One region of the Pseudomonas sp. Van50 genome, then DNA from elsewhere that is predicted to be linked to it. Evidence: riboswitches for the same ligand, from Rfam matches in the RefSeq annotation. Region 1 holds a riboswitch; each other region holds the start of a gene.
The links. Region 1 has a riboswitch for cobalamin ahead of ACZ5M5_RS25730 (ABC transporter substrate-binding protein). Riboswitches for the same ligand answer to the same signal wherever they lie in the genome.
Positions count from the first base shown of each region.

Region 2: linked by a shared signal. The riboswitch ahead of ACZ5M5_RS11505 (CbtB domain-containing protein) and the one ahead of ACZ5M5_RS25730 (ABC transporter substrate-binding protein) in region 1 are both predicted to bind cobalamin.
Region 3: linked by a shared signal. The riboswitch ahead of cobO (cob(I)yrinic acid a,c-diamide adenosyltransferase) and the one ahead of ACZ5M5_RS25730 (ABC transporter substrate-binding protein) in region 1 are both predicted to bind cobalamin.

Region 1 covers NZ_AP024343.1:5,953,583-5,963,675, reverse strand. Annotated here, with positions in the region: gene ACZ5M5_RS25735 (FecCD family ABC transporter permease) at 1-377, opposite strand, end outside; gene ACZ5M5_RS25730 (ABC transporter substrate-binding protein) at 374-1,387, opposite strand; cobalamin riboswitch at 1,529-1,723, opposite strand; gene ACZ5M5_RS25725 (DUF3592 domain-containing protein) at 1,869-2,312, shown strand; gene ACZ5M5_RS25720 (hypothetical protein) at 2,316-2,903, shown strand; gene ACZ5M5_RS25715 (MFS transporter) at 3,690-4,898, opposite strand; gene ychF (redox-regulated ATPase YchF) at 5,180-6,280, opposite strand; gene pth (aminoacyl-tRNA hydrolase) at 6,303-6,887, opposite strand; gene ACZ5M5_RS25700 (50S ribosomal protein L25/general stress protein Ctc) at 7,054-7,656, opposite strand; gene ACZ5M5_RS25695 (ribose-phosphate pyrophosphokinase) at 7,799-8,740, opposite strand; tRNA gene ACZ5M5_RS25690 (tRNA-Gln) at 8,788-8,862, opposite strand; gene ispE (4-(cytidine 5'-diphospho)-2-C-methyl-D-erythritol kinase) at 8,900-9,751, opposite strand; gene lolB (lipoprotein insertase outer membrane protein LolB) at 9,753-10,093, opposite strand, start outside.
Region 2 covers NZ_AP024343.1:2,586,042-2,596,134, reverse strand. Annotated here, with positions in the region: partial or broken gene cobN (cobaltochelatase subunit CobN) at 162-3,934, opposite strand; gene cobW (cobalamin biosynthesis protein CobW) at 3,938-5,002, opposite strand; cobalamin riboswitch at 5,101-5,315, opposite strand; cobalamin riboswitch at 5,493-5,727, shown strand; gene ACZ5M5_RS11505 (CbtB domain-containing protein) at 5,828-6,019, shown strand; gene ACZ5M5_RS11500 (CbtA family protein) at 6,031-6,726, shown strand; gene ACZ5M5_RS11495 (cobalamin biosynthesis protein) at 6,723-7,127, shown strand; gene cobM (precorrin-4 C(11)-methyltransferase) at 7,205-7,951, shown strand; partial or broken gene nfuA (Fe-S biogenesis protein NfuA) at 8,143-8,726, opposite strand; gene ACZ5M5_RS11480 (fatty acid cis/trans isomerase) at 8,842-10,093, opposite strand, start outside.
Region 3 covers NZ_AP024343.1:5,373,457-5,383,549, forward strand. Annotated here, with positions in the region: gene cobU (bifunctional adenosylcobinamide kinase/adenosylcobinamide-phosphate guanylyltransferase) at 1-396, opposite strand, end outside; gene ACZ5M5_RS22960 (cobyric acid synthase) at 494-1,999, opposite strand; gene cobD (threonine-phosphate decarboxylase CobD) at 1,996-2,988, opposite strand; gene cbiB (adenosylcobinamide-phosphate synthase CbiB) at 2,981-3,889, opposite strand; gene bluB (5,6-dimethylbenzimidazole synthase) at 3,886-4,536, opposite strand; gene ACZ5M5_RS22980 (cobyrinate a,c-diamide synthase) at 4,533-5,927, opposite strand; gene cobO (cob(I)yrinic acid a,c-diamide adenosyltransferase) at 5,924-6,535, opposite strand; cobalamin riboswitch at 6,617-6,826, opposite strand; gene ACZ5M5_RS22990 (hypothetical protein) at 6,980-7,564, shown strand; gene ACZ5M5_RS22995 (PQQ-dependent sugar dehydrogenase) at 7,742-9,052, shown strand; gene ACZ5M5_RS23000 (C40 family peptidase) at 9,184-9,720, opposite strand; gene ACZ5M5_RS23005 (C40 family peptidase) at 9,886-10,093, opposite strand, start outside.

The DNA of each region.
Region 1 (10,093 bases):
GCCCCGACCGACAACGAAATCAGCCCCGCCCCAATGCCCAGCAGCGCCACCAGTACCGCGCCTGTCGAGGCGCCGGCGGAGATGCCGAGCAGGTAAGGATCGGCCAACGGGTTACGCAACAGCGATTGCAAGATCACCCCGCAGGTCGCCAGGCCCGCACCGCAGGCCGCCGCCACCAGCGCACGGGTCAGCCGGTAGTTCCAGACGATGCCTTCGTCTATCGGGTCGAGGGCATAACCTGCGGCCCACAGTTTGTTGGCCAGCACCTGGAACACCACACTCGGCTCGATACTCGTCTCACCGATGGCCACGCCGGCAATCACTGCCAGGAGCAGCGCCGCCAACGCCAGCAACGTTCGAATCAGCGTCGGAATCATTTCGGCAGGTCGTAGCCGCTGATGGCCGTCGCCAGGGTTTCCAGGCCGTCGAACATTCTGATGCTCGCTTGCATGGCCATCGCATCGAGAATGATGATGCGGTTGTTTTTCACCGCGTCCATATTGCGGGTCACCGGGTCACTGCGCAGGAATTGCAGCTTCTTTTCATGGTCATCAGCCGGAAAGCGTCGGCGATCCATGCGGGCAATGACCAGGAAGGTCGGGTTGGCCTTGGCGATGGTTTCCCAGCCGACGGTCGGCCATTCCTCATCGGATTCGACCACGTTGCGCACGCCCAGGGTACTGAGCATGAAGTCAGGAATGCCCTTGTGCCCGGCCACATAGGGGTCGATATCCAGACTGGCGCTGGAGAACCAGAACAGCGCGCTCGTCTGCTTGAGGTCCTTGGCCTGCACCGTGGCGATAGACTTCGCCAGGCTCGCCTTGAGTTGGGCATTCAACTGCTGGCCACGCTCCTGTACGTCGAAGATTTCAGCCAACTGGCTGATGCTCTTGTAGATGCTGTCGATGCGAAACGCCTCCAGCCGCGTGCCGTCCGCACCGACCAGATTATCCTTGGCTTCGCAATCGGAGGGCATCAGGTAGGTCGGGATCTTCAGTTCGTGAAACTGCTGGCGGGTACCGACCACCCCTTGCGGCCCGACCATCCATTCCAGTTCCACCGCCACCAGTTGCGGGCGTTTGCCGATCACCGCCTCGAAGCTCGGCTCGTTATCAGCCAGGCGTTCGATCTTGTCGTTCTGCGCCTTGTATTTCATCTGCACATCGTTGAACCAGAGCGAAGTGCCGACCACCTTGTCGCTCAACCCCATGGCATAGAGCATTTCAGTGCCGGCCTGGCCGATGGTCACGGCGCGACTGGGCGATTGCTCGAAAGTCAGCGTGCTGCCGCAGTTCTCGAGGGTCAGGGGATAGTGAGTTGGAGCCGCGTGGGCGAGGCTCGGCAGACCCAGGGCGATGACAAGGGGGGCAAGGCGGGGCAGCAGCATGACGCAAACTCCAGTTGACCGTACACGGAGCAGGGGACGGACTGGAAAACACATCATCGAACGCTGCCGCTGAAGCACTGAAGTGCCGATCGGCCCAGTGACGCGCAACGCAAGGATGCCCTTCCCGGACACCCCGCCGGTTAGTGATTGACTTGGCCGGCAGGTCTCCTGACTGATGCGTCATCGCCTGGCTCCAGCCTTCCCGGGGCGATCCCAGTGGCCATTGAGGAGCAGGCTCAGCACCTACAGTTGCGGGGGCAGTTCCGTTTGATGCCGTGCGTGGCATCTCGGATTCCCTATTAGTCCCGTGGGGGAACCGGCGCTGGGCATGGTAGTCGATCAGGGTGTTTATCACCACTCGCCACTGAGAGGTCTTCTCCTGGCGTCGTACGGTTGCGGGAATGATTTTCCGGAGGTGCGGCATAGCGCCGCTTCTTGCTATTCTGGTCGCCCTCTTCATGGACGAACACTGAGACAAACCATGGCTAACTACACCCCGTCACACATCGGGAAGATATTGCTGGGCCTGCTGTTTGCCCTGATTGGTATCGGTTTGTTGAGCATTGCCATCAATCTCACGCTTGAGCGACGCGAGTTTCTCGACCGCGCACAGACCGCCGATGGCATCGTCAGCCACTTGAATGCCGGTGGTTCGCATCCTGAGATCGCCTTCACCACGAGCAGTGGTGAAAAAATCTCCTACCCCCAGGGCGGCTTCATTTTCGGCTATCAGCAGGGTCAGCCGGTGCGGGTGCATTACCTGCCCGAGCAGCCTGCCAACAGCGCCATCGTCGATGACTTGGCCGCGCTGTGGGGCACTTCCGGGGTCCTGGGTCTTATCGGTCTGGTGTTCACGCTGGTCGGTCTGGCAAAAGCTATCCGTCAGCGCGGTCGCGGTGCGGTTCATTCACATAAAGGACTTTAACGTATGAGCTACAACATCCCGATCCCGGTCAATGAAAGTCGCTGGCAGTATCAGACCGCCAGCGGCGGCGGCCTGACCGTGGTCATGGTGGCGGGCAGCGGCGGTTCGATCATCCTGCGTTCGCCCGAGGGCGAGGACATCAGCTACCGCTACGGCGGCGTCGGAGTCGGTGCCGGATTCGGCGCGCGGCTGCCGCGTTTCGGCAAGATCAATATCCAGATCAAGGGCAAGGGTGTGGCTGCGGCCGGCGCGGCGGAGGCGTTTCCCAGCACCGGCAAGGTGTTTGTCAGCGATGCCTTGGTCGCTCGTGACCTGACCAGTGACGATATCACCGGACCTTGCATGTACACCGAAGTAGGGGTGGGCCTGGGAATCGGCGGCTCGGCCACGGCGCTGTTGTTCGGGCTTGATCCCAAGTTGCTGGCGTTGTCGATGGCACTGAATTCCAACCCGGCGACCTCGCTCATCGCTTCCACCCTGGTCAACCAGCGGCTGGCGAAGTCGGCCAAGGGGGCGGTGGTCATGGCCGGTATAAACGCTGGCCTGCAGGCCGGTGGCGGCGCTGCGATTTACATAGGCTATCTGTTCTAGTCGGATTGTGGAGTAATGCCACGGCTATCCCGGCATGCATGCCGGGATGCCCACTCCACAATGCCTGCGTTCGGCCAGCGTGGTTAACGGGGCGCCCCAGATCAAGATCAAAAGCGAGGCGGCCTGACAGCCGGCCTGGCTCTCCCGCTCGTACACCTGTCAGATCTGTGGGAGCAAAGCTTGCTCGCGAGGCGGCCTTATAGCCGACCTGGCTCTTCCGGTCCTAGTGCGATCCCATTGTGGGAGCGAGCTTGCTCGCGAAGACGGCGGTACATCCAACGCTGATGCAAGCTGATCCACCGCTATCGCGAGCAAGCTTTGCTCCCACAGGGATTTGCAGTGGCCGAAAATCTGTAGATCGTCACCGACCCAATGTGTGCGAGCTTGCTCTCGAAGGCGAGGGCACATTCAACGCAGATGCAAGCTGATCCACTGCTATCGCGAGCAAGCTTTGCTCCCACAGGGATTTGCAGTGGCCGAAAATCTGTAGATCGTCAGCGACCCAATGCGTGCGAGCTTGCTCGCGAAGGCGAGGGTACATTCAACGCAGATGCAAGCTGATCCACTGCTATCGCGAGCAAGCTTTGCTCCCACAGGGATTTGCAGTGGCCGCAAATCTGTAGATCGTTCCCGATCCAGTGTGGGAGCGAGCTTGCTCGCGATGACGGTGGTTCAGTTACATAAATGCCGGAGTGAGGGCATGCCGAGCCCTAGCGAGGCACCGAGTGGCGGCCACACTGAATGGATTCTGGAAATCGAGGCATGCATCAAGTCCAGTCATGCACCTCACTGGAAGGTGATTTCGTGACCAGTTGCAGACGAAGCGCGCAGTGTACGCAGCCCTGCAAACACTATCAGCACCATGGCCAGGCCCGCGACAATCGCGACGCCGAACCCTGTCTGGGCGCCACAGGCGTCGATGACCAAGCCCGCCAATACGCCGCCGAGCGCTACGCCGATGCTGACGCCGGTCGACATCCACGTAAACCCTTCGGTGATCCTGGAAGGCGGAACAATCATCGTACCGAGATTCATGATGATGACCATCGTTGGCGCAAACGACATGCCTGCCAAAAATAGCATTCCGGAAAGGACATAGACGTTCGGTGAAAGAATGGGCAACACAGCAGTGACCGCCGTTACCAGCGAGCCGATAAAAAACTGCTGATCAATCGGCATGGAAGCCCTTAAGGCGCCGAACGTCAGGCCAGCGATCAGTGAGCCGAGGGCATAGGTTGCCAGGATGAAGCTGGCAGACGCCGGCCAGCCCTGTGCGTTGGCGAAGGCGACAACCGCCACGTCAACGGATCCTCCAATGACGCCCATCGCCAACAGTGCCAGCACGATGGTAGGAACGCCGGGGATAAGCAAGGCCGACCCTGTACTCCTCGCCGTGCCCACGACCACCTTCGGTTCCGTCTGCCGCTGCATGAGAAACGCCGTCACGCCGACTATCAACAACAAGACCGCAGCAAGGGGCCCGGCTTGGGCGAAAAAACTGATGCTCAAACCAATGGCAAGTGGTGGGCCGATGACAAAGGCCAGTTCAGTTATAACGGTATCCAGGGAAAAGGCTGTGTGTAGCTGTGGCTTGCCACGGAAAAGTTGTATCCAGCGTGCCCTTATCATGGCGGGCATGCTTGGCATCGTGCCCGCCAATGCCGCGAGAATGAACAGTAATGTGACCGGAGCGCTCATATACACGGCAATGATCAGCGCGAGCAGCATACTGGTGCTGAAGGCCGCCAAAGGGGGTAGAACCCGGCGTTGCCCCCGCCGGTCGACGAGTTTCGATACTTGCGGACCGATAAGCGCAGTCGCCAGGGTGTAAGTGCCGGCGACCGCGCCTGCCAGCCAATAAAGTCCTGTCTGCTGCACCAGCATGGTGATGATGCCAATGCCGATCATTGCCTGTGGCAGACGGGCAATGGCGCTCGTAATCACTAGCCCGATGGCGCCCGGGGCGGAGAAAAGTTCGCGGTAGGGGTTTGCCATGATGCTTCCTTTATCATGTGACACTGATGAATAACCCGCTGCCTGTGACACAAACTGATGGGACGGCAAACCGGCGGCTGGTCATTTGAGCACGCCTGCGAATGGGCCGTTACACGTTATTTGGGCAGGCCAGTTATTCAAGCAAACGAAGCCCAGGCGGAGGCGGGCGACGGATTGATATCGGACGGTTCTGAATTGCAACGAGATGCTCCAACGCAAAAGCCCCGCATCGCGGGGCGATAACGGGGCTTTTTGGATACTGCGTGGAGCGGCGTGGCGGGTTAGACGTTAAAACGGAAGTGCATCACGTCGCCATCCTTGACGATGTATTCCTTGCCTTCCAGACGCCATTTACCCGCTTCCTTGGCGCCCGCTTCGCCCTTGTACTGGATGAAATCCGAGTAGGCGATGACTTCGGCGCGGATGAAGCCTTTTTCGAAGTCAGTGTGGATCACACCGGCGGCTTGCGGTGCGGTGGCACCCACGCGGACGGTCCAGGCGCGCACTTCTTCGACACCGGCGGTGAAGTAGGTCTGCAGGTGGAGCATCTCGTAGCCGGCGCGGATCACGCGGTTCAGGCCAGGCTCTTCCAGGCCCAGGGCCTCGAGGAACATGTCTTTCTCTTCACCGTCGTCCAGCTCGGCGATTTCCGCTTCGATCTTGTTGCAGACCGGAACGACCATGGCGCCTTCTTCCTCGGCAATGGCCTTGACCACATCCAGGTGCGGGTTGTTCTCGAAACCGTCTTCAGCGACGTTGGCGATGTACATGACCGGTTTGGTGGTCAACAGGTGGAAGCCCTTGATCACCAGCTTCTCGTCGGTGCTCATGTTCTTCATCAGGCTGCGTGCAGGCTTGCCTTCGGTGAAGTGGGCGATCAATTGTTCCAGCAGGCCTTTCTGGACGACCGCGTCCTTGTCGCCGCCCTTGGCGTTGCGGGCAACTTTCTGCAGTTGTTTTTCGCAGCTGTCGAGGTCGGCGAAAATCAGTTCCAGGTCGATGATTTCGATGTCGCGCTTCGGGTCGACGCTGTTGGAGACGTGAATCACGTTCTCGTCTTCGAAGCAGCGCACCACGTGGGCGATGGCATCGGTTTCACGGATGTTGGCCAGGAACTTGTTGCCCAGGCCTTCGCCTTTCGACGCGCCAGCCACCAGGCCTGCGATGTCGACGAATTCCATGGTGGTCGGCAGGATGCGCTTGGGGTTGACGATAGCCGCCAAGGCTTCCAGGCGCGGATCGGGCATCGGCACGATGCCGCTGTTCGGCTCGATGGTGCAGAAGGGGAAGTTCTCGGCCGCGATACCGGATTTGGTCAGGGCGTTGAACAGGGTGGACTTGCCGACGTTAGGCAGGCCGACGATGCCGCAATTGAATCCCATGGTGTTTCCCCTCGGATAAGTGTCAGGCCTTCTGGCTGTGCAGGTTTTTCATCGCGCGGTTCCATTCACCGGCGAGGATATCCGGCAGCACGCCGAGGGCAAAGTCGATGCTGGCATCGAGTTTTTCCTGTTCGGCGCGAGGCGCACGACCCAGGACAAAGTTAGAAACCATACTGGCAACGCCTGGGTGGCCGATGCCAAGCCGCAGGCGGTGAAAGGTATTCTGATTACCCAGTTGCGCGATGATGTCGCGCAACCCGTTGTGACCGCCATGGCCGCCGCCTTGCTTGAGCTTGGCAACGCCCGGAGGCAGGTCGAGTTCGTCGTGGGCCACCAGGATTTCTTCAGGCTTGATGCGAAAGAAACCGGCCAATGCCGCCACGGCCTGGCCGCTGCGGTTCATGTAGGTGGTGGGGATCAACAGGCGAACATCCTGACCCTGGTGCGAGAAGCGCCCGGTCAGGCCGAAATACTTGCGATCGGCCGTGAGGCTGACGCCTTGTGCGTGCGCGATGCGCTCAACAAAAAGGGCCCCTGCGTTATGCCGGGTCTGTTCGTATTCAGCGCCTGGATTTCCCAGGCCAACGATCAGTTTAATGGCAGTCACGATAGGGGCCCTTCCTGGAGTGTGGATAACGATGTCGCAATCAGGCGGTGTTGCGACAGTGGACGAAAATGGCGGATTTACCGTTAAGTAAACTTCGCGTTCTCGCCCGCTGTCTCGCTACGTTCCAGTCCGCGATGTTTCCGGTCACTCCGGCGACAGAGTGAAATTACTCTGCAGCGCCTTCTTCAGTGGCTTCTGGAGCAACACGTGGAGCGTGGACGTTGGCAACAGCCTTGTCATCGCCGTGTGCCAGAGCAACAAACTCAACGCCTTTAGGAGCCTTGAGGTCGGACAGGTGAATGATCGTGCCAACTTCGGCGTCAGCCAGGTCGACTTCGATGAATTCAGGCAGGTCTTTCGGCAGGCAGGAAACTTCCAGCTCGGAAGTCACGTGCGAGATCTCGCCGCCTTTCTTGACCGGAGCAGCTTCGTTGATGAAGTGCACTGGAACAACAGCAGTCAGCTTCTGACCGGCAACAACGCGGACGAAGTCAGCGTGCATCACGTGGCCTTTGGCCGGGTGACGCTGCAGGGCTTTGATCACGACGTTTTGCTTGGTGCCGCCAACGTTCAGCTCGATGATGTGGCTGTAGGCCGCTTCGTTTTCGAGCAGTTTGGCAACTTCTTTGGCCAGCATGCTGATGGACTCAGGGGCTTTGTCGCCACCGTAGACTACAGCTGGAACCAGGCTTGCGAGACGACGCAGGCGGCGGCTCGCACCTTTCCCCAGGTCGGAACGCACTTCAGCATTCAGAGTAAAATCGTTCATGTTGTATCTCCAAAATAGCCATGACCGAGTGACGTTTGCGACCAGCGTCAGGCACGGTATGGGCAAAAAAGCCCCGCCCCGACAGGTGATGTCGGGGCGGGGCGCTTTTCGTCAACGAGATGTCCTGGGAAGGGCAGGGCCCTTAGCGGAACATCGCGCTGATCGATTCTTCATTGCTGATGCGGCGAACCGCTTCGGCAACCACCGGTGCGATATCCAGTTGACGGATACGCGCACAGGCTTGTGCTGCAGCGGACAGCGGAATGGTATTGGTCACCACCAGCTCGTCCAGCACGGAATTTTCAATGTTCTCGATTGCCCGACCGGACAGCACAGGGTGTGTGCAGTAGGCAAAGACCTTGGCAGCGCCATGCTCTTTCAGGGCCTTGGCCGCGTGGCACAGGGTGCCGGCGGTATCGACCATGTCATCGACCAGGATACAGGTGCGCCCTTCGACGTCGCCGATGATATGCATCACTTCGGAGTGATTGGCTTTCTCACGGCGTTTGTCGATGATACCCAGATCCACGCCCAGGGATTTGGCAACAGCCCGTGCACGCACGACGCCGCCAATGTCCGGGGACACGATCATCAGGTTTTCGAAGCGCTGGTCTTCAATATCATCCACCAGGACGGGGGAGCCGTAGATGTTATCCACGGGAATATCGAAGAAACCCTGAATCTGGTCAGCATGCAGATCAACCGTGAGGACACGGTCGATGCCGACTACGGTGAGCATATCAGCCACGACTTTCGCGCTGATGGCCACACGTGCGGAACGCGGACGGCGATCCTGACGGGCATAACCAAAGTAAGGAATAACAGCAGTGATACGAGTAGCCGAGGAACGGCGGAAGGCATCAGCCATCACGACGAGTTCCATCAGGTTATCGTTGGTCGGAGCGCAAGTCGGCTGAATAATGAAGACGTCTTTACCGCGAACGTTTTCATTGATCTCGGCAGTGATTTCGCCGTCGGAAAATTTACCGACAGAAATGTCACCGAGAGGGATATGCAGCTGACGTACGACACGCCGAGCCAGATCGGGGTTGGCGTTCCCCGTAAAGACCATCATCTTGGACACGCGCAGTACCTGAAGGCTGAGGGTATACCTGGATGAGTATAGGAAAATGGCAGGGGCGGCTGGATTCGAACCAACGCATGGCAGGATCAAAACCTGCTGCCTTACCGCTTGGCGACGCCCCTGTATCTGTTGCTGCGAGTGCCCAGCACTCGATTCCTTTTAGAGCAGGTCTTGCAGCTTGCGATGCAACATCGAAACGTTGCTTCCTTTTGCTACAAACCCTGTAAGGGTCTCTGTAAGAAGGGCCGAGACTTTATCAGCTTCAGCTTTGCTTGGGAAGCCCCCAAACACACAACTTCCAGTTCCGGTGAGTTTTGCTTCGGTAAATTTACCTAACAAATTCAAAGCGTTACGAACATCTGGATAACGCCTTGCTACCACCGGTAAGCAGTCATTTCGACTGTTTCCCTTGGGAACGGGGCGCACTTTAATGGGAGGAGAGTTACGTGTCAACAGTGGATCTGAAAAAATTTCTGCTGTACTTACAGATACTTGCGGCACCAGCACCAAGTACCAGGGTTCCTCGGGTTCCACTGGGGTGAGTTTTTCCCCGACGCCCTCGGCGAAAGCGGCGTGGCCATGCACGAAAACCGGCACGTCGGCGCCCAGCGTCAGGCCCAGGGCAGCCAGGCGATCAATGTCCCAGCCAAGCTGCCACAAATGGTTGAGGCCCAACAAAGTCGTCGCCGCATTCGAGCTGCCGCCACCGATGCCGCCGCCCATGGGCAGGATTTTCTCGATCCAGATATCGATGCCCAGCGTACAACCGGATTGCGCCTGGAGTTGTTTCGCGGCCTTGACGATCAGGTTGCTGTCGTGGGGCACGCCTTCGAACTCGGTGTGCAGATGAATCACGCCGTCGTCGCGCACGGCGAAGGTGATGTCGTCGCCGTAGTCCAGGAACTGGAAGATCGTCTGCAACTCGTGGTAGCCGTCCGGACGACGGCCGAGGATGTGCAGCATCAGGTTGAGCTTGGCCGGGGAGGGCAGGGTCAGGCGTGCAGCGGTCATGTCATTGCCCCAGCTTGCGCGGCTGCCATTGCTTGATCACCAGCGTGACGTCGAGGTTGCTGCCGTGCAATTTGATGCGTTCGGGCAGCCAGTAGCCGTTCTGCTGGGCATAGCTGAGGTATTCGATCTGCCAGTCATCCTGTTCCAGGTTGGACAGGCGGCTGTCGGCATCGAGGGTCAGGCGACTTTTACTGTCCGGCGCTGGCAGCCCGCGGACCCACCAGGTCAGGTGGGAAACCGGCAGTTTCCAGCCCAGTTGCTCTTCCAGCAGCGCTTCGGGGCTCGGGGCCTCGTAGCGTCCCTGATTGGCGACTTCCAGGGAAACCTGGCCCGGCCGGCCAG
Region 2 (10,093 bases), 3.4 Mb from region 1:
TGGATGTGCGGGGTTGCCCTGTGGCGAGGGAGCTTGCTCCCGCTGGGGCGCGCAGCGGCCCCCAGAACCTGAGGTCCCAGTGCCCTTCCAGAACGACGACTGCTGCGCAGCCGAGCGGGAGCAAGCTCCCTCGCCACAAGTGCGCGTCTGTTGTGCTCATTTCAGCCATCCTCCTCGATGTCCAACAACAAATTCTCCAGCGCCTCGCGATACTCGCCCGGTTCCTGCCACATCCCCCGCTGCTGCGCTTCGAGCAGGCGCTCGGTCATGTCCCGCAGGGCGTCGGGGTTGTGCTGGCGGACGAAATCCCGGGTGTCCGGATCGAGCAGGTAGGCATCGGCCAGCAAAGCGTACTGGTGATCGTCGATCAGCTGCGTGGTGGCGTCGAAGGCGAACAGGTTGTCCACCGTCGCCGCCAGTTCGAACGCGCCTTTATAGCCGTGGCGCTTGACCCCGTCGATCCACTTCGGATTGGCCGCACGGGAACGGATGACGCGGTTGAGTTCTTCTTTCAGGGTACGGATCCTGGGCAGGTCCGGCTGACTGTGATCGCCGTGATAGCTGGCCGCGGCTTCCCCGCTGAGGGTCTCCACCGCTGCCAGCATGCCGCCCTGGAACTGGTAGTAATCATTGGAATCGAGCAGGTCGTGCTCGCGGTTGTCCTGGTTCTGCAGCACCGCTTGCACCTGGCTCAGGCGTCGGGAGAACTGCTCCCGGGCCGCGGTGCCTTCATCGCTGCCGCCATAAGCGTACCCCCCCAGTTCAGGTACACCTCGGCCAAGTCTTCGCGGCTCTGCCACAAGCGACCGTCGATCGCACCCTGCACACCCGCGCCATAGGCACCGGGCTTGGCACCGAAAATCCGCCAGCCGGCCTGGCGCGCCGCGTCTTGAGGCTCAAGGCCCGATGCCAGCAACGCTTCGCGCTCACCACGCACCTTGGCCGCCAAGGGGTTCAGGTCGTCCGGCTCATCGAGGGCGGCGACAGCCTGCACGGCGGCATCGAACAGGCGGATCAGGTTGGCGAAGGCGTCCCGGAAGAACCCGGACACCCGCAGCGTCACATCGACCCGCGGCCGGTCCAGCAGGCTCAGCGGCAGGATCTCGAAGTCATCGACTCGCTGGCTGCCGGTGGCCCACACCGGACGCACGCCCATCAACGCCATGGCCTGGGCGATGTCGTCGCCGCCGGTGCGCATGGTGGCAGTGCCCCACACCGACAGGCCGAGCTGGCGCAGGTGATCGCCGTGGTCCTGCAAGTGCCGTTCAAGGATCAGGTTCGCCGACTGGAAACCGATGCGCCACGCCGTGGTGGTGGGCAGGTTGCGCACGTCCACCGAGAAGAAATTGCGCCCGGTGGGCAACACATCCAGGCGCCCGCGACTCGGCGCACCGCTGGGGCCGGCCGGCACGAAGCGCCCGCTCAAGGCATCGAGCAGGCCATGCATTTCCGCCGGACCGCAGGCGTCCAGGCGTGGCGCCACGACGGCTCGCAGGTTTTCAATGATGCCGCCCACCACCTCCCAACCCGGCGCGTCGAGCTGCTCAACCGCGCCGTCCAACGCCTGCTCGATCAACTGCGCGGCGAACAGCTCCAGGCGCTCGCGGGTATCGCCGGCGCTGCGCCAGGGCTCGGCGCTGATCCGGCGCAATGCCTCGGGACAGTCGCCCATCCAGGGTTCGGCCAGGGCGCAATCCAGCGGATCGAAGCCCAGCCCGAACGCCTTCGCCAGCGCCCGCAGCAGGCTCGACTGCGCACCCTTGCCGTCGCCCCGGGGAATGCGCAGCAACGCCAGCAGGGTGTCGATGCGCAGTCGTCCGCTGGGCGATTCGCCAAAAATGTGCAGGCCGTCGCGGATCTGCGACTCCTTCAAGTCGCACAGGTACGTGTCCAGGCGTGGCAGCCAGATCGCGGCGTCAGCATCGCTGTCGAGGCCGGCATCCAGTTGCAGCTCGCGGTCGATGTGGGTCTCGCGCACCAGGTTGAGGATGTCCCGTTGCAGTTCCCGGGCGCGGCGCGGATCGAGCAATTGCGCCTCGTAGTATTCGTCGGCCAGCAGCTCGAGGTTACGCAGCGGTCCGTAGGTTTCGGCCCGGGTCAGCGGCGGCATCAAGTGGTCGATGATCACCGCCTGGGTGCGACGCTTGGCCTGGGCGCCCTCGCCCGGGTCGTTGACGATGAACGGGTAGATGTTCGGCAATGGCCCCAACAGCACGTCCGGCCAGCAATTTTCCGAGAGCCCGACACCTTTGCCCGGCAGCCATTCGAGGTTGCCGTGCTTGCCGACGTGGATCACCCCGTGGACGCCGTAGGTGTGGCGCAACCAGAAATAAAACGCCAGGTAACCGTGGGGCGGCACCAGGTCCGGGTCGTGGTACACCGCACTCGGATCGACCTGATAACCTCGCGCCGGCTGGATGCCGACGAAGGTCAGGCCCAGGCGCAGGCCGGCGACCATCAGGCAGCCGTCGCGGAACATCGGATCCTGCTCGGGCGAGCCCCAGCGCGCCAGCACCGCTTGGCGATTGGCCTCGGGCAGCGCGTCGAACATGGCCAGGTAGGCATCCAGGGCCAGGCTCTGGTGACACGGACGCAGGTCGAGGCTGTCCAGGTCGTTACTGACCCCGCCGAGCAATTGCTGGATCAACGCAGTGCCGCTCGCCGGCAGTTCGGCCGGCAGTGGATAGCCCTCGGCCTGCATGGCCCGCAGGATATTCAAGGCCGCCGCTGGCGTATCCAGGCCGACGCCATTGCCGATGCGTCCGTCCCGGGTCGGGTAGTTGGCGAGGATCAGCGCCACACGCTTCTGCCCATTGGGCAGGCGCGCCAGGGTGGTCCAACGTTGGGCCAGCTCGGCGACAAAATCCATGCGTTCGGGTACGGCGCGGTAGCAGACCACGTCGCTCTGGCTGCGCTCACTGCGCCAGGCCAGGTCCTTGAAACTGATGGGGCGGCTGATGATCCGCCCGTCCAGCTCCGGCAAGGCAATGTGCATCGCCAGATCCCGTGGCCCCAGGCCCTGCTCGCTGGCGCGCCAGCCCGGTTCGTTGTCCTGGGCGCAAATGGCCTGAATCACCGGGATATTGCGGCGAAACGGTCGCAAGTGCGGGGCTTCGGGGCTGGATTGAGCGAAGCCGGTGGTATTGAGGATCACCCCCGCTTCCACTTCATCCAACCAGTCCTCCACCCGCGCCAGGCAACCGGGCTCCTTGAGGCTCGCCACGGCAATCGGCAACGGATTGAGCCCCGCCGCTTGCAGGCGCTGGCAAAACACGTCGATGAACGCGGTGTTCGCCGCTTGCAAGTGGGAACGATAAAACAGCACCGCCGCCACCGGTTGCCCGGCGTTCCACTCGGCTTGCCAATCGCCGAGGCTGGCGCTGGTTTTCTTCGGGTGATAGATCGCCGTGCGCGGCAGGGTCTGCGGCTCGGCCCACGGATAATCGCGGCCGAACCACTGACTGCCGAGGTTGTGAAACAGGTCCAGGGCATTGCCCAGGCCGCCCTGGCGCAAGAACTGCCAGAGCCGGTCGCGGTCCTCGACGGCCACGTTGCTCAGGTCACTGAGCTCCGGGTCCGGTCGATCATCCCCCGGCACCAGGATCAGCTTCACCCCGCGCCCGGCCAGGTCCATCAGGCGCTCGATGCCGTAGCGCCAATAGCCAATGCCGCCGTGCAGCGACAACAGGATAACCTTGGCGTGGCGCAGCACGTCTTCGAAATACAGATCCACCGAGGCGTGGTTCTGCACCTGCATCGGGTTGGCGAGGCGAAACTCCGGATAATCGCCCGGCAATTGCTTCGCCGCTTCGGCCAGCAGCGCCAGGCTGGAGTCGCCGCTGCACAGGATCACCAGTTCGGCGGGGGTTTGCCCGAGGTCGGCAATGTTGTCATCCGACACGAAACCGCCGGGCTGGGTCCTGAGCAGGTGCATGGCTTAGGCGCTGAGGGCGGCGCGCAACTGCGCTTCGAGCAGTGCGGCATCGAGTGCCTGGCCGATCAGCACCAGACGGGTGACCCGCGCTTCCTCGGCGCCCCACTGGCGGTCGAAATGTTTGTCGAAACGCGTGCCAACGCCCTGGATCAGCAGGCGCATCGGCTTGTTCGGGATCGCCGCGAAACCCTTGACCCGCAGCACACCGTGCTGGACCACCAGTTGCGTCAGCGCGTCCAGCAACAGGCTTTCGTCGGCCTGGGGCAGCTCGATGGAGATGGAATCGAAGGCGTCGTGATCGTGGTCGTCATCGTCGCCATCGTGGTGATGGTCGTGATGGCTGTGGCGGCCGTCGATGTGTTCTTCGGAACCGGCGCCCAGGCCGATCAACACGTCCAGCGGCAGGCGACCGCTGCTGGCTTCGATGACCTTGACCGCCGGCGGCAGCTCTTCGGCGACTTCCAGGCGAACCTTGGCCAGGTCTTCAGGGCTGATCAGGTCGGCTTTGTTGAGGATCACCAGGTCAGCGCTGGCCAGTTGGTCGGCGAACAGTTCGTGCAGCGGCGATTCGTGGTCCAGGTTCGGATCGAGTTTGCGCTGGGCATCGACCTGGTCGGGGAAGGCGGCGAAGGTGCCGGCGGCAACGGCCGGGCTGTCGACCACAGTGATCACCGCATCGACCGTGCAAGCGCTGCGGATTTCCGGCCATTGAAAGGCCTGGACCAGCGGCTTGGGCAAGGCCAGGCCGGAGGTTTCGATCAGGATATGGTCGAGGTCGCCGCGCCGGGCCACCAGCTCGCGCATCACCGGGAAGAATTCTTCCTGCACCGTGCAGCACAGGCAGCCGTTGGCCAGTTCGTAGACGCGGCCGTTGGCTTCTTCTTCGGTGCAACCGATGGCGCACTGCTTGAGGATCTCGCCGTCGATACCCAGCTCGCCAAACTCGTTGACGATCACGGCGATGCGCCGGCCTTGGGCGTTGTCGAGCATGTGCCGCAGCAAAGTGGTCTTACCCGAGCCGAGAAAGCCGGTGACGATGGTGACGGGGAGTTTGGCCAGTGTTTTCATCGGATGCCCTTTGGCAAGGTGGCGGGCAAACGGGACGACAACCGCGGGCACAGGTGTGCACGGAAGATTTCGCCACCGGATCACCCCGCCCGGTTGTAGTGAGAATCTGTCTCGAGGCAGGTCTCCTGGCTGACGGCGGGCCAGTCTTTCGACTGGCAATGGCTGCGCCTTCCCGTGCGCCTTTGGTAAAAGGGCATGCACAGTGGCCTTGCAGAAACCTCACCGTTCACAGTTGCGGGGGCAGCCGCGGCTTGGACCGCGTTCCCTTCTTAGCTTCGGCACAGGCCGAAGAACCTCGAAGGCGCAAGGCTACGCAGGGTGTGGGGCGGGTCAATCTCCGCAAGTGAGTTCTGCGGTGTCTTTGCCGCCGCCATCGCGAGCAAGCTCGCTCCCACATTGGATCCCGCAGCCCCCTGTGGGAGCGAGCTTGCTCGCGATGGGCTGCGCAGCGGCCCCCTGTGCATTGACGGCCCCGCCCCACCCATGCTCTCCTGTGCGCCTAGTTACGGGTGCCCTTCACAGGGTGAAACGGGAAACCGGTGAATCGTGTGCTTTACTCCAAAGCCACGTCAGTCCGGTGCTGCCCCCGCAACGGTAAGCGAGCGAAGCGTCTGAACCACTGTGTCTGCCCTGCTACAAGGGCGCATGGGAAGGTGATGCTTGCAGGCAAGGCCCAGCCCCTGCCCCTCGCGAGCCCGGAGACCGGCCCATGACTCAAGCATCAACAAACCCGCGGTGGGCGGGCGCTGTTCGAACCTTGGCGATCTTTCGCCCGGGGTCTCATTGCGCTCGCATCCCCACGGAACAAAAACAGAGGGAAGCGCCATGTCGACCATCAGCAGCAGCACCGCCCGCACCGCCAGCAGCACCACCACCCTGAGCCAACGCCTGAGCGCCGCGATCCTGGCTTCGATCCTGGGCGCGGGGCTGGTCTATTTCGCCGGTTTCTCCCACATCGAAGCGGTGCACAACGCCGCCCACGATACCCGCCACAGCGCCGCCTTCCCCTGCCATTGAGAACTGACGACATGATCAAGCGTATCGCGCAGACCGCCGGTTTCAGCGGCTTGCTGGCCGCCCTGCTGCTGACCCTGTTGCAGAGTTTCTGGGTATCGCCGCTGATTCTCCAGGCGGAAACCTTCGAGAAGGCCCCGGCGACCGAGGTCCATGAGCACACCGACGGTGTGGCCCACACCCATGATGCCGAGGCCTGGGAGCCGGAAGATGGCTGGCAGCGCGTGCTGTCCACCACCGGCGGCAACCTGGTGGTCGCCGTGGGTTTTGCCCTGATGCTCGCGGGCCTGTACACCTTGCGCACACCGACTCGCACCTCCCAGGGTCTGCTCTGGGGCCTGGCCGGTTATGCCACTTTCGTCCTGGCACCCACCCTCGGCCTGCCCCCGGAATTGCCCGGCACCGCAGCGGCCGACCTGGCCCAGCGGCAGATGTGGTGGATCGGCACCGCGGCCTCGACGGCGGTGGGCATTGCCCTGATTGCCTTCGGCCGGCATTGGCTGCTCAAGCTGCTGGGCGTGGCGACGTTGCTGGTGCCCCACGTTATCGGTGCGCCGCAGCCCGAAGTCCACTCGATGCTGGCGCCCGAAGCGCTGGAAAGCCAGTTCAAGATCGCCTCGCAGGTGACCAACGTCGCCTTCTGGCTGGCCCTGGGCCTGATCAGCGCCTGGCTGTTTCGCCGTGACGGCCAAGCCCACCACGACGCATGAGCACCGGGTCGATCCTGGTGATCGGCTTGGGCTGCCAGCGCGGATGCCCCGCCAGCACGCTGCGGGCCTTGCTCGAACAGACGTTGCTGGCCCACGGCATCGAACTTCAACAGGTACGGGCCCTGGCCAGTATCGACCTCAAGCGTGACGAGCCCGGGCTGCTGGAGCTGGCCGGGCAACTGGCCTTGCCGCTGACCTGCTTCAGTGCCGAACAGTTGGCCGGTTACGAGCGGCGGCTCAGCCATCGTTCCGAGATCGCCTTCGCGCAAACCGGTTGCTACGGCATCGCCGAAAGCGCCGCCCTGGCCTTGGCCGATCAATTGGGCACGACGCCCGCAACCCTGCTGATTCCCCGTCAAACAGGCCCCATGAGCACGTTGGCATTGGCGGTCGTGGCGTAAATCCCGATAATCGCCGCCCAGGATCATGAGCGATCTTCATCTGGGCGACGCTCACCCACCTTTCACAGGAGCCGGTCATGACCGTGTACTTCATCGGCGCCGGCCCCGGCGACCCGGACCTCATCACGGTCAAAGGCCAGCGACTGATCCGCCAGTGCGCGGTGATCATCTACGCCGGCTCGCTGGTGCCAACCGCCGTCCTCGAAGGCCATTGTGCCGAACAGGTGATCAACAGCGCCGAGCTGCATCTGGAACAGATCATCGAATTGATCAGCAGCGCCCATCTCAAGGGCCAGGACGTGGCCCGGGTGCACTCCGGCGACCCGAGCCTGTACGGCGCCATCGGCGAACAGATTCGTTGCCTGCGGGAACTGGACATCCCTTTCGAAATCATCCCGGGCGTGACCGCGACCTCAGCCTGCGCCGCCCTGCTGGGTGCCGAACTGACCTTGCCGGACATCTCCCAGAGCCTGATCCTCACCCGTTACGCCGATAAATCCCCGATGCCCGCTGGGGAAGAACTGGGCAACCTGGCACAGCACGGGGCGACCATGGCGATTCACCTGGGGGTCAATCACCTGGAAAAGATCGTCGACGAACTGCGGCCCCACTACGGCGCGGATTGCCCGATTGCGGTGATCCACCGGGCGACATGGCCGGATCAGGATTGGGTGCTGGGGACGCTGGCAGATATTGCCGAGAAGGTGCAGGCCAAGGGTTTCCGCCGAACGGCGCTGATCCTGGTGGGGCGTGTGCTGGGCAATGACGTGTTCAGCGAGTCGTCGCTGTACCGCGCCGGACATGCGCATCTCTACCGGCCCTGACACAGCCCCGATCCCTGTGGGAGCGAGCTTGCTCGCGATAACAACGGCACATTCAACATCATCGCAGGCTGCCCCACCGCTATCGCGAGCAAGCTCGCTCCCACAGGGGTGGTGGATACAGGCTGACGACTGAAACGATGGTGGCGAGAGAGCAAGCTCCCTCGCCACACACTCTCCGCAGCGAACACCTATCAGTAGTAGGCGTTTTCTTTCTGCGTATGGTCGGTCACGTCGCGCACGCCCTTGAGCTCTGGAATGCGCTCGAGCAAGGTGCGCTCGATGCCTTCCTTCAAGGTCACGTCAGCCTGGCCGCAGCCCTGGCAGCCGCCGCCGAACTGGAGCACGGCGATGCCGTCTTCCACCACATCGATCAGCGAAACCTGGCCGCCGTGGCTGGCCAGCCCGGGTTGATCTCGGTTTGCAGGTAGTAATTGATGCGCTCGTTGACCGGGCTGTCGGCGTTGACCATTGGCACCTTGGCGTTCGGTGCCTTGATGGTCAGCTGGCCGCCCATGCGGTCGGTGGCGTAGTCGACGACCGCATCGTCCAGGAAGGCTTCGCTGAACGAGTCGATGTACGCGGTGAAGCTCTTGAGCCCCAACGCGGTGTCTTCGGGTTTTTCTTCTCCCGGCTTGCAGTAGGCAATGCACGTCTCTGCGTACTGGGTGCCGGGCTGGGTGATAAAGATGCGGATCCCGATCCCCGGGGTGTTCTGCTTGGACAGCAGGTCGGCCAGGTAATCGTGGGCGGCATCGGTAATGGTAATGGCGGTCATGGAAACTCCTCGCAGGCTTGACGGCAGTTTACGCCAATCATCGCGCCGGACAAAGTCCTAGTATTTTTGTCAGGAAAGCGTCCGACGGCACGGGGTTTGCCGCCGGACAGGCCGATCAGAGGTTCTGGTAGCGATTCATGTCCAGCACACCGCTTTCCACGGGCTCCGTTTCCTGGATGTACTGGCTCAGGTCATGGAAGTAATACCAGAACTGCGGGTGACTGCGGCGAATCCCCCAGCGCTCGACAATCCGCTCGAACGCCGGCTCATCCTGGGCACGTTCCATGGCCTCGACGAATGCCGGCACTTGCCCGGCCGGAATGTTGAACATGAAGTTCGGATAGCTGCTGAGCACGCCCGGGTAGACCGTCAGCGTGTCCAGCCCCGGCTGATAGCGCGTTTCCTCGCCCAGCAGGAACGCCACGTTGCTGTGGGCCCGGTTGCGCAGCAGGCTGTAGACCTCACGTTGGCCGCTGGCGGTTTCGATGCGCAACAGGGTCGCTTCCGGCAGTTGGTCGATCACCTTGAGCCCCGCCGCTGGGCGCGACACCAGCCGACTGAGGGCCTGCTCGGCGTTTTGCAGCGCCGGGTCGATGTTCGGGCGCGAGCAGTAGGCACCGTCGCAGCGGTTGATCGGATCGGGATGCGCGTTCAGATCGCCATAACGGACCAGCAGTTGCTGGGCGAAATCACCCTTGGGGTCGCGTTCGTCAAGCTTGAGGGCGGTCGGCTTGTCATCGTCGATGGCCTCATAATCGAGCCACATCTTGAATTTGCCACCGGCCTGGTACCAGTCGTCGAGGTAGCCTTCCCGGGAGTCGGCCGGCATCAGGCGCAGGAAGTTCTGCTCCGCACCGTTGCGGATCAAATCGAAATACAACCGGGTCTGGGCCTGGTGGGAGACGTTGCCGAACACGTCGAAATTCACCGCCAACTGATAATAGGTACGCTCCAGCAACGGGAAGTCGAACAGCCACATCGTCTGCGGCACCTCCCCGATCAGCCCCTTGGTGACCGAAGCGCTGTCGAAATGCCGGAAAATGCTCAGCAGCGCGTTGTCGTTGCCGGCCCATAGCGTCGACCAGCTCGGTGCCGGCAGCTCGGCATAGTTGTCGCGGCGCAAGGCCTCGTACTCGTTGCGCTTGTCACGGTAATCGAGCCACAGGCTGAGGACGCTGCCCACATCGTCGTTCTGCCCCGGCATCGCCAACAGCGGCGTGGCCTGGCCGCGGTAGTTCGGATCGGTGATGTACAGGTCGTGTTCGGGGGCCTGGAACAGCGCCCAGAAATTGTCGCGGATCACGTCCGTGGCGATCTGGCCCCGGCACACCGGCCCGCGGATGAACGTCCGCACGAAATACTCGGCG
Region 3 (10,093 bases), 580 kb from region 1:
CAGCGGCACGACACCCATGCCGGTCTCGTTGCTGACAAAAATGATCTCCCCGGGCAGCGCGGCCAGGCTGTCCAGCAGCGCTTCGCGCTCGGCGTTCAGTTGCTCGGGAGCCTCGAGCATCAACAGGTTGGTCAGCCACAGGGTCAGGCAATCCACCAGCAGGCATTGCCCGGGGGCGGCGTTCTCCCGCAGCACCCGGGCCAGGGCCAAGGGCTCCTCCACCAGCGCCCATTCGGCTGGTCGCCGGGCGCGGTGCTGGGCGACACGATCGTTCATCTCACCGTCCAGGGGTTGGCTGGTGGCGATGTAGGTCACTGGCAAGCGGGTGTCCGCCGCGAGTTTTTCAGCCAGGCGACTCTTACCGGAGCGGGCGCCGCCGAGGATCAGTTGCAGCATGGGTCATTAACCTTTATTTGGCGGTGTGGCGACTGGCGCCATCGCGAGCAAGCTCGCTCCCACAGTTGATCTGGGGTGTACATAAATTCTGTGCTCATCAGCGATCCAATATGGGAGCGAGCTTGCTCGCGATGAGGCCACCCCAGCGACCCTGAATCCCACAAAGCTCACGCAACAATCCAGTATCCAGATGCCGCTCCACCAGATCCGCCAACCGCTCGATGTCCCGCTCGCGCAAGCCGTGGTAATCCACCGTTTGCACATCCGCCAACCCCGCCCAACGCAACAACGCGCTGCTGGCCTGGGGCGACTCGAACAGCCCGTGCAGGTAGGTGCCGAACACCTGTGCGTCGAGGCTCTGGGCGCCGTCGCAACGGCCGTCTTCCAGGTGCACCGCAGCATTTTCCAAGGCCGGGCCGGTGGTCACGCCCGCGTGGATCTCATAGCCGCTGACCTCGGCCGCTTCCAAGGCCAGTCGCCCACGCACATTGCGCAGTTGCTTCTCATGTTCCAGGGTCGTTTCGAAATCCAGCAGGCCCAGACCGGCACTGGAGCCCGCCGCGCCTTCCAGCCCCAAGGGGTCGTGAACCTGCTGGCCAAGCATCTGCAAACCGCCGCAGATGCCCAGCAATTTGCCGCCGTAGCGCAGGTGACGATGGATCGCCGTCTCCCAACCGTTGGCTCGCAGGTAGGCCAGGTCGCTGCGCACGCTTTTCGAGCCGGGCAGGATGATCAGGTCGGCCGGCGGGATGGGCTGGCCGGGGCCGACGAATTGCAGGTCGACCTGTGGGTGCAGGCGCAACGGATCGAAATCGGTGTGGTTGCTGATGCGCGGCAAGACCGGCACCACCACTTTCAGCACGTGTTCGGCCTTGTCGATCTGGCGCTGATCGAGGCCATCCTCGGCTTCCAGGTGCAGATCCATGACGTACGGCAACACGCCGATCACCGGTTTGCCGGTGCGCGCCTCCAGCCAGTCCAGGCCGGGTTGCAGCAAGGCGATGTCGCCACGAAAACGGTTGATGATGAAGCCCTTTACCCGCGCCTGCTCACTGGGGGAAAGCAACTCCAGCGTGCCGACCAGATGGGCGAACACCCCGCCGCGATTGATATCGGCGATCAGCAGCACCGGGCAGTCCACCGCCTCGGCAAAGCCCATGTTGGCGATGTCACCGGCGCGCAGGTTGATCTCCGCCGGCGAGCCGGCGCCTTCCACCATCACCACCGCATAAGCCGCGCTCAAGCGCGCGTGGGAGGCCAGCACCGCTTGCATCGCGATGGCTTTGTAATCGTGATAAGCCACGGCGTTCATGGTGGTGACGGCACGACCATGGATGATCACCTGGGCGCCGGTGTCGCTGTTGGGCTTGAGCAGCACCGGGTTCATGTCGGTGTGCGGTTCGAGACCGGCGGCCTGGGCCTGCACCGCCTGAGCCCGACCGATTTCGCCGCCGTCAGCGGTCACGGCGCTGTTGAGGGCCATGTTCTGCGGCTTGAACGGCACCACGCCCACGCCCTGGCGCCTGACCCAGCGGCACAAGGCCGTGACCAGGGTACTTTTGCCGGCATCGGAGGTGGTGCCCTGCACCATCACTGTGGTCATGGGGTGTCCTTGGCGTAGGCTTCAAAGGCTTGTTCGAGGCGCAGGAATTCGCTGTCGTCGGCCGGCAGCCCGAAACGCAGGCTGCTGGTGTTCACGAACAGGCGCAGGAGAATGCCGCGATGGGCCATGAAATCGTGAAGCCCCTGGGCGTGTTCGGTGATCAGCCATTGGAACAATCCGCAGCCGCCCTGCGGCTTGAAGCCGTGGCGTTCGAGCAACAGCGCCAGGCGTTGGCTGGTGGCTTCGCAGCGTTGGCGCTGAGCTGCGTGGGCATCGCTATCCAGCAGGCACGCCTGGCCCAGCACCCGGGTCGGCCCGCTGACCGCCCACGGCCCGACTTGTTCGGCAAGCAACTTGAGCAAGCGGCGTTCGGCCAATACAAAGCCCAGGCGAACCCCGGCCAGGCCAAAGAACTTGCCGAACGAACGCAGGACGATCAGCCCGACCAGATGGGTGTACGCCGCCAGGCTCAGCGCCGGTGTGACGTCCATGAACGCTTCATCCACCACCAACCAGCCACCGCGCTGGGCCAGGCGGGCATGCCAATCCAGCAAACGCTCGGGCGCCAGGCTCAGGCCCGTGGGGTTGTTCGGATTGACCACCACCAGCACATCGAGGCTATCGAGGAAGAAATCCACTTCCGCTTCCAGCACTTCGCGCACGATATAGCCGCTGCGGCGCCAGGCTTCGGCGTGCTCGGCGTAACACGGCGACAAGACGCCAACCTTGCCGCTGCGACGCAGGCGCGGCAACAGCTGGATGGCCATCTGCGAACCGGCCACCGGCAGCACATCCAACGCACCGTAGTAATCGCAGGCGGCCTGCTCCAAGCCGTCATCGGTTTCCGGCAGGCGCGCCCAAGCCCGCGGGGGAATCGCCGGAACGTCGAACGGCCAAGGCGCGAGGCCGCTGGACAAGTCGAGCCAATCGGCCTCGGCAATGCCGTATTGCCGGGCCGCGTTGCGCAAGCGTCCGCCGTGCTCAAGCATAGAACTCAGCTCCCAGGCAGAGAATCAGCAACCACAACCATACCCCGCGCTGGACCAATTGCCAGCCGCGATCAATGGAATCGGCACTCGCCGGTACGCCTTCGCCCAAGGGCGGACGTTGGTGCAGTTCGCCGTGGTAAACCGCCGCCCCGCCCAACTCGACACCGAGCGCTCCGGCCCCGGCGGCCATCACCGGCCCGGCGTTGGGGCTGTCCCAGGTCGGGCCCTGGCTGCGCCAGCACTTGAACGCCAGGCGGGTCTGGCCGAGCAGCGCGTAGGTCAACGCCACCAGGCGCGCCGGAATGTAGTTGAGCACATCGTCGATCTTGGCCGCTGCCCAGCCGAAGCGCTCGAAGCGTTCGTTGCGATAGCCCCACATGGCGTCGAGGGTATTGCTCAGGCGGTACAGCACCACCCCGGGCGCGCCGGCCACGGCGAACCAGAACAACGCGGCGAACACCGCGTCGCTGCCGTTTTCCAGCACCGACTCGGTGGCGGCGCGGGCCACGGCGGTTTCGTCCAGTTCAGCCGTCTCGCGACTGACCAGATAGCCGACGCGCTGGCGTGCCTGCTCCAGATCACCGCTGCGCAGTGCCCGCGCCACCGGTTCGACATGCTCGCCGAGGCTGCGCAGGCCGAGGGCACAATACAACGCCAGGATATCCACCAACCAGCCCACCATCGGCGCCCAGGACAGGGCCGTGGCGAGCAAGGTCAACGGCACCACGGCCATCACCCAAGCCGTCACCCCGTGGCTGCGCCAGCCACGTCCGCCTGAGTTGAAACGCTGTTCGATGCGATCGGCAAAGCCGCCGAACGCCACCAACGGATGCCAGCGCCGAGGCTCGCCCAACAGCGCATCCAGCGCCACCGCAGCGGCACTGAGCAACGCCACGCTCATGGGCTCACTCCCCAACGGTTTTCATACAGCAGTTCATTGAGCGGACGCGGTTGCGCCCAACCTTCCAGGGCGAGCATCGGCGCTGGGTAAAACCCTTCGACCGGGCCCAGGCAAAGGATCGCCAGCGGCTTGGCCCCGGCGGGCAGGCCCAGCAGGTCGGCCAGGGCCTGAGGTTCGAACAATGACACCCAGCCCATCCCCAGCCCTTCGGCGCGGGAGGCCAGCCACAGGTTCTGGATGGCGCAGGACAGCGAGGCCAGGTCCATTTCCGGCAAGGTCCGACGACCGAAGATGTGCCGCTCGCGATCCTCCATCAACGCCGCCACCAGCACTTCGGCGCAATCATCGATGCCTTCGACCTTGAGCTTCATGAATTCATCGCTGCGCTCGCCCAGGGCTTCGGCGGTGCGAATGCGTTCTTGTTCCACCAGTTGGCGGATCTGCCCACGCAAGGCGCGGTCGCTGATGCGGATGAATCGCCACGGTTGCATCAGGCCGACGCTGGGGGCCTGGTGCGCGGCTTCCAGCAGACGGCGCAACAGGGCCGGCTCTACCGTGCCGCCGCTGAAATGGCGCATGTCGCGGCGCTCGGCGATGGCGCGGTAGACCGCATCGCGTTCGGCCTGGGAGAAAGCGTTGTCGGTCATGGCCGCTTCGCGAGCAAGCTCGCTCCCACAGGGTTCAGGTGATCAAATGTGGGAGCGGGCTTGCTCGCGAAGGCGGCCTCAAGATCTGGCGCAAACAGCCCGGCAATCGCCCTGGGATTGGACGGAAAATAAAAGTGCACATAGGAAGCCGTCATCCGCCCCTGCCGGAAAACCGCCTCCGCCCCTCGCCCGCCATTGGGGCTATGGCCACGGGCAATCGGTTCAACCTCGGTACTGGTCAGGGAATGATGATAGGTGTGCCCACGCAGGTTGCCTTCCGGCAAATCCACCGACTGCAATGCCAAGGCCGCCAGGCGCTTTTGCATCTGCGCATCACCGGCCAGCAAACCCAGCAGTTCGGCGCGCACGCCGTCGACATCGGTCAATGAATCGAGCAGATACAACATGCCGCCGCATTCGGCGAGTAACGGTTTATCGGCGGCGTGGTGGGCACGGATCGCGGCCAGCATCGGCTTATTTCGAGCCAGCGCAAGGTGGTGCAGCTCCGGATAACCGCCAGGCAGATAAAGACTGTCCGCCTCAGGCAGTTCGGTGTCATGGATCGGTGAAAAAAAGCTCAACTGCGCACCCATGGCCCGTAGCAGATCAAGGCTTGCGCCATAGGTGAAGGCGAACGCTTCGTCACGGGCCACGGCGATGCGCACCCCGGCGAGCCACGGCTCAACGGCGATCACCTGCGGCGCGGCGAACTCCACCGCCGGCGGCAGCGCCACTTCGCAACTACTGGCCAAGGCATCGGCCGCCGCGTCGAGGCGCAGGTCGAGATCGTTCAATTCACTGGCCTGGACCAACCCGAGATGACGGCTGGGCAATTCGATGCCGGTTTCCCGGGACAGCGCGCCGTACCAGCGCAGGCCTTCGGTCAGGCTGCCTTCGAGCAACTGCGCGTGACGCAAGGTGCCGACCCGGTTGGCCAAGACCCCGGCGAATGGCAGGTCCGGTTGATAACGGGCCAGGCCCAGGGCCAAGGCACCGAAGGTCTGGGCCATGGCCGTACCGTCGATCACCGCCAGCACCGGTACGCCAAAATGCCGCGCCAGATCGGCGCTGGACGGGGTGCCGTCGAACAGCCCCATCACCCCTTCGATCAGGATCAGGTCCGCTTCGGCGGCGGCTTCCCACAACAGCCGGCGACTTTCCTGCTCGCCGACCATCCACATGTCCAATTGATAGACCGGCGCGCCGCTGGCCCGCTCCAGGATCATCGGATCGAGGAAGTCCGGGCCACACTTGAAGACGCGCACCTTGCGTCCCTGGTTGCGATGCAACCGGGCCAGCGCCGCAGTGACGGTGGTCTTGCCTTGTCCCGAGGCCGGCGCTGCGATCAACACCGCCGGACAGTGGCGGCTTGTCAGGCAAGGGTCACTCACAGTTCGACGCCTTTCTGCGCCTTGATACCCGCCTGGAACGCGTGCTTGATCATGCCCATTTCAGTCACGGTGTCGGCCAGCTCGATCATCTCCGGCTTGGCGCCGCGACCGGTCACCACCACATGCTGCATCGGCGGACGCGCCTGCAGATCGCTGAGCACCTGATCGAGGTCGAGGTAGCCGTGCTTGAGGGCGATATTCAATTCGTCGAGCACCACCAGGCCGATGGACGGATCGCTGAGCAACTGACGGGATACGGCCCAGGCGGCTTCGGCGGCGGCGATGTCGCGCTGGCGGTCCTGGGTTTCCCAGGTGAAACCTTCACCCATGACATGAAAACGCACCTGCTCCGGGAAGCGGCGAAAAAACAGCTCTTCACCGGTGCTATTGCGTCCCTTGATGAACTGCACCACACCGCATTGCATGCCATGGCCCATGGACCGTGCCAGCATGCCGAACGCCGAGCTGCTCTTGCCCTTGCCGTTGCCGGTCAGCACCAGCAGCAAGCCGCATTCGTTCGGCGAGTTGGCGATGCGCTCGTCGATCACGGCTTTCTTGCGCTGCATGCGCGCCAGGTGGCGTTCATCGCGATCAGGGGTGTCGGTCATGGGGAGCTCTCCGTTGGGATTGGATAACGGCGGGCGGGGCACAAAAAAAGACGGCAGCAAGCCTGGCATCGCCCACCGTGATGCCGTTGGATGAATCAGGCCGGTCTCCGGGCTCATGAGCGGCGTGGCGCCGGGCTGCGCGCCTTCCCATGTCATGCGACACAGTGGCTTAGGCACAGCGTTGACTCATTTACCGTTGCGGGGGCAGCGCCGGGTTCGTATGCACTCACCGGCTTCCCTGTTTCACTCTGTCGAACACAGTCACAGAGCACCTGAAACAAGCGGCGAAGGTTAGAGGGTTGGGGGTGGAGCGTCAATTAAAGCCGCCTGTCGGGGCACTCATTGGCGCCGATCAATAAAATGACGCCAATCTTGTGTGATCCTGCGGCAAGTGATATCAAAGCGACATTACGACCCGATATCACAAGAACAAGAGGGCAAAACATGCAAGGCATGCTCATCAGCAATCCGAAACTGGAATTCCTGCGCCCGGTGCTGGAACGCTGGTTTGATTGTATCGACCGCTACAACGCGGTGCGCGGCGATAACGACACCCCCTACTGGTTCGATGAACGAGCCAATCTCAGCTTGCTGTCGGCCGCTGCCTGGATGGCCGAGATGGTCACGCTGCAGAACGCGCCGACCCGCAAGCAGAACGAAGAAGGCGAACGCAACGTCAGCGCCGACCTGTTCATCGCCAGCACCGATGAGCGGGCCTTCATCCAGGCCACCCAACGCTGGCCCAAGGTCAACAACCTGAACCTGACTCAACCGCTGTCGGAAGCCACCAGCGATGCCAAGCGCATCAGCTACGCCAGCGACCTGAAGCTGGGCTGCCTGTTCGTCTCGCCGCAAAAAGCCCAGCAAAGCGCCACGCCCGAAGAACTGCAGGACATGATCGACGACCTGCAAAAGGAAAACACTTGCGCGGTGGCCTGGTACTTCCCATACGCCTATCGCAAGTTGCGCAACGAGGCCGGCCAATACCATCCAGGCATTGCCGTGCTGTTCAAGCAGGCCCATGGCTGACTCATTACTGTGGGAGCGAGCTTGCTCGCGATAGCGACGCACCTGGCAACATCAATCTTGATTGTCCTGCCGCCATCGCGAGCAAGCTCGCTCCCACAAGGTTTTGCGCGCAGTTTGAACCATCCGTGCGTCTACGCTTCTCTATGAATAACCACATGCATTCATAGGGAAGCCAGCATGCTCAAGCCACCCCATCTTCTGATCGTCGCCCTTGCCGCCGGGCTTGTCGCTTGTGGCGAGTCTTCCACACTGCAAGTGTCCGATGGCACCGGTCCTGCGCCGAAGCTGCCGGAACCGAACAAGACCCTGGTCCCCACCGTCAACATCGCCGAAGCCATCGGCTGGCCGCAAGGCACCAAGCCGACCCCGGCCCAGGGCCTGCAAGTGGGCGCGTTCGCCGAAGGACTGGACCATCCGCGCTGGCTTTACGTGCTGCCCAATGGCGATGTGCTGGTGGCCGAAACCAACGCCCCGCCCAAGCCAGACGACAGCAAGGGCATCCGTGGCTGGGTGATGAAAAAGGTCATGGGCCGCGCCGGTGCCGGGGTGCCCAGCCCCAACCGCATCACGCTATTACGCGACGCCAATCACGATGGCATCGCCGAAACCCGTACGGTATTCCTGGAAAACCTCAATTCGCCGTTCGGCATGACCCTGGTGGGCAATGACCTGTACGTGGCCGACACCGACCGACTGATCCGCTTCCCGTACAAGGACGGTGACACGCAGATCAAGGCGCAGCCGACCAAGGTCGTCGACCTGCCGGGCGGCACCCTCAACCATCACTGGACCAAGAACGTGATCGCCAGCCGCGACGGCAGCAAGCTGTACGTCACCACCGGTTCGAACAGCAACGTCGCGGAAAATGGCATGGAGGCCGAAGAAGGTCGCGCCGCCATCTGGGAAGTGGACCGGGCCAGCGGCAATCACCGAATCTTCGCCTCAGGCCTGCGCAACCCCAACGGCCTGGCCTGGGAACCCCGCAGCGGAGCCCTGTGGACGGCCGTGAACGAACGGGATGAGATCGGTAGCGACCTGGTGCCGGACTACATCACCTCGGTCAAGGACGGCGCGTTCTATGGCTGGCCCTACAGCTACTACGGGCAACACGTCGATGTCCGGGTCGAACCACAGAACCCGGCCCTGGTGGCCAAGGCCATCGCCCCGGACTACGCTGTCGGCCCCCATACCGCCTCACTGGGCCTGACCTTCGCTGAAGGCAGCACCCTGCCTGCACCGTTTACCGAAGGGGCTTTCGTTGGTCAGCACGGTTCCTGGAACCGTAAACCCCACAGTGGCTATAAAGTGATTTTCGTACCGTTCAACGGCGGCAAACCCGTGGGGCAACCGGTGGATGTGCTGACCGGCTTCCTGAACGCCGACGAAAAAGCCCAAGGCCGGCCGGTGGGCGTGGTAATCGACAAGCAGGGTGGTTTGTTGGTGGCTGATGATGTGGGGAACAAGATCTGGCGGGTCTCGGGTCAGTAACACCACTCAAGACTTGTGAAGGCCCCCTGTGGCGAGGGAGCTTGCTCCCGCTGGGCTGCGAAGCAGCCTTTGGGCTCTGACGGTTGCTGCGCAACCGAGCGGGAGCAAGCTCCCTCGCCACAAGAGCGTCCTCAGGGATTACGCGCCAGGTGCTCCGGCTGCAACACACGCTTGGCGCCCAGGTAAGCCTTTTGCCAATAGGCCTTGGACAAGCTGTCGAGCTTGACCGTGCCGCCCGTGGCCGGTGCGTGGACGAAGCGCCCCTCGCCGACATAGATCCCGGCATGGCTGACCTGAGAGCCGCCGTTGGTAGCGAAGAAAATCAAATCGCCGGTCTGCAAGGCGTTCTTGCCGACATCCGGCGCGCGCATGCCGATCATCTCGCGCGTGGAGCGCGGCAGGGAAATACCGGCGGCGTCGCGGTACACATAACCGATCAAGCCACTGCAATCGAATCCCGAATCCGGCGTGTTGCCGCCCCAGCGGTACGGCGTCCCTACCAGGCCCAGGGCCCGGAACAGGACGTCTTCGGCGGCAGGGGAAAAGGATTGCGAGGGGGCAAAGACCACCGGGGCCCGTACCACAGGTGCTGGCGGCGGGGTTCGGCTGGCGCACGCACTGAGCAGTGCGGCGAGGAAGATGAGCGCGAGGCGGGCCGACGTCGACATATGCAGAACAATCCTGATCTGGATGCGGCTTTTCTGCCGTGGGCATGAAAACAAATCCGCCTGCGTAGTACGCAGGCGGATTGCCATCAATCAATGATCAAGGATTCTAGCGACTATGTGGCAAACTTCAAGTAAGACTTTAAGTTTGCCTTACAAACTGTGTGCTTACTTGCGAGCAGTGACCACAGTCGGTGCCATGGCGAGGGCGCGCTTGGCTTCGATGAAGGTCTTGCTCCAGTAGCTGTCGCCCAGGCTGTCGATCCGCACGCCACCGCTGCGGCGGCTGCTGGAATGGATGAACTGGTTGTCGCCCAGGTAGATACCGGCATGGCTGACGCGACCGCGACGACCGTTGGTGCTGAAGAACAGCAGG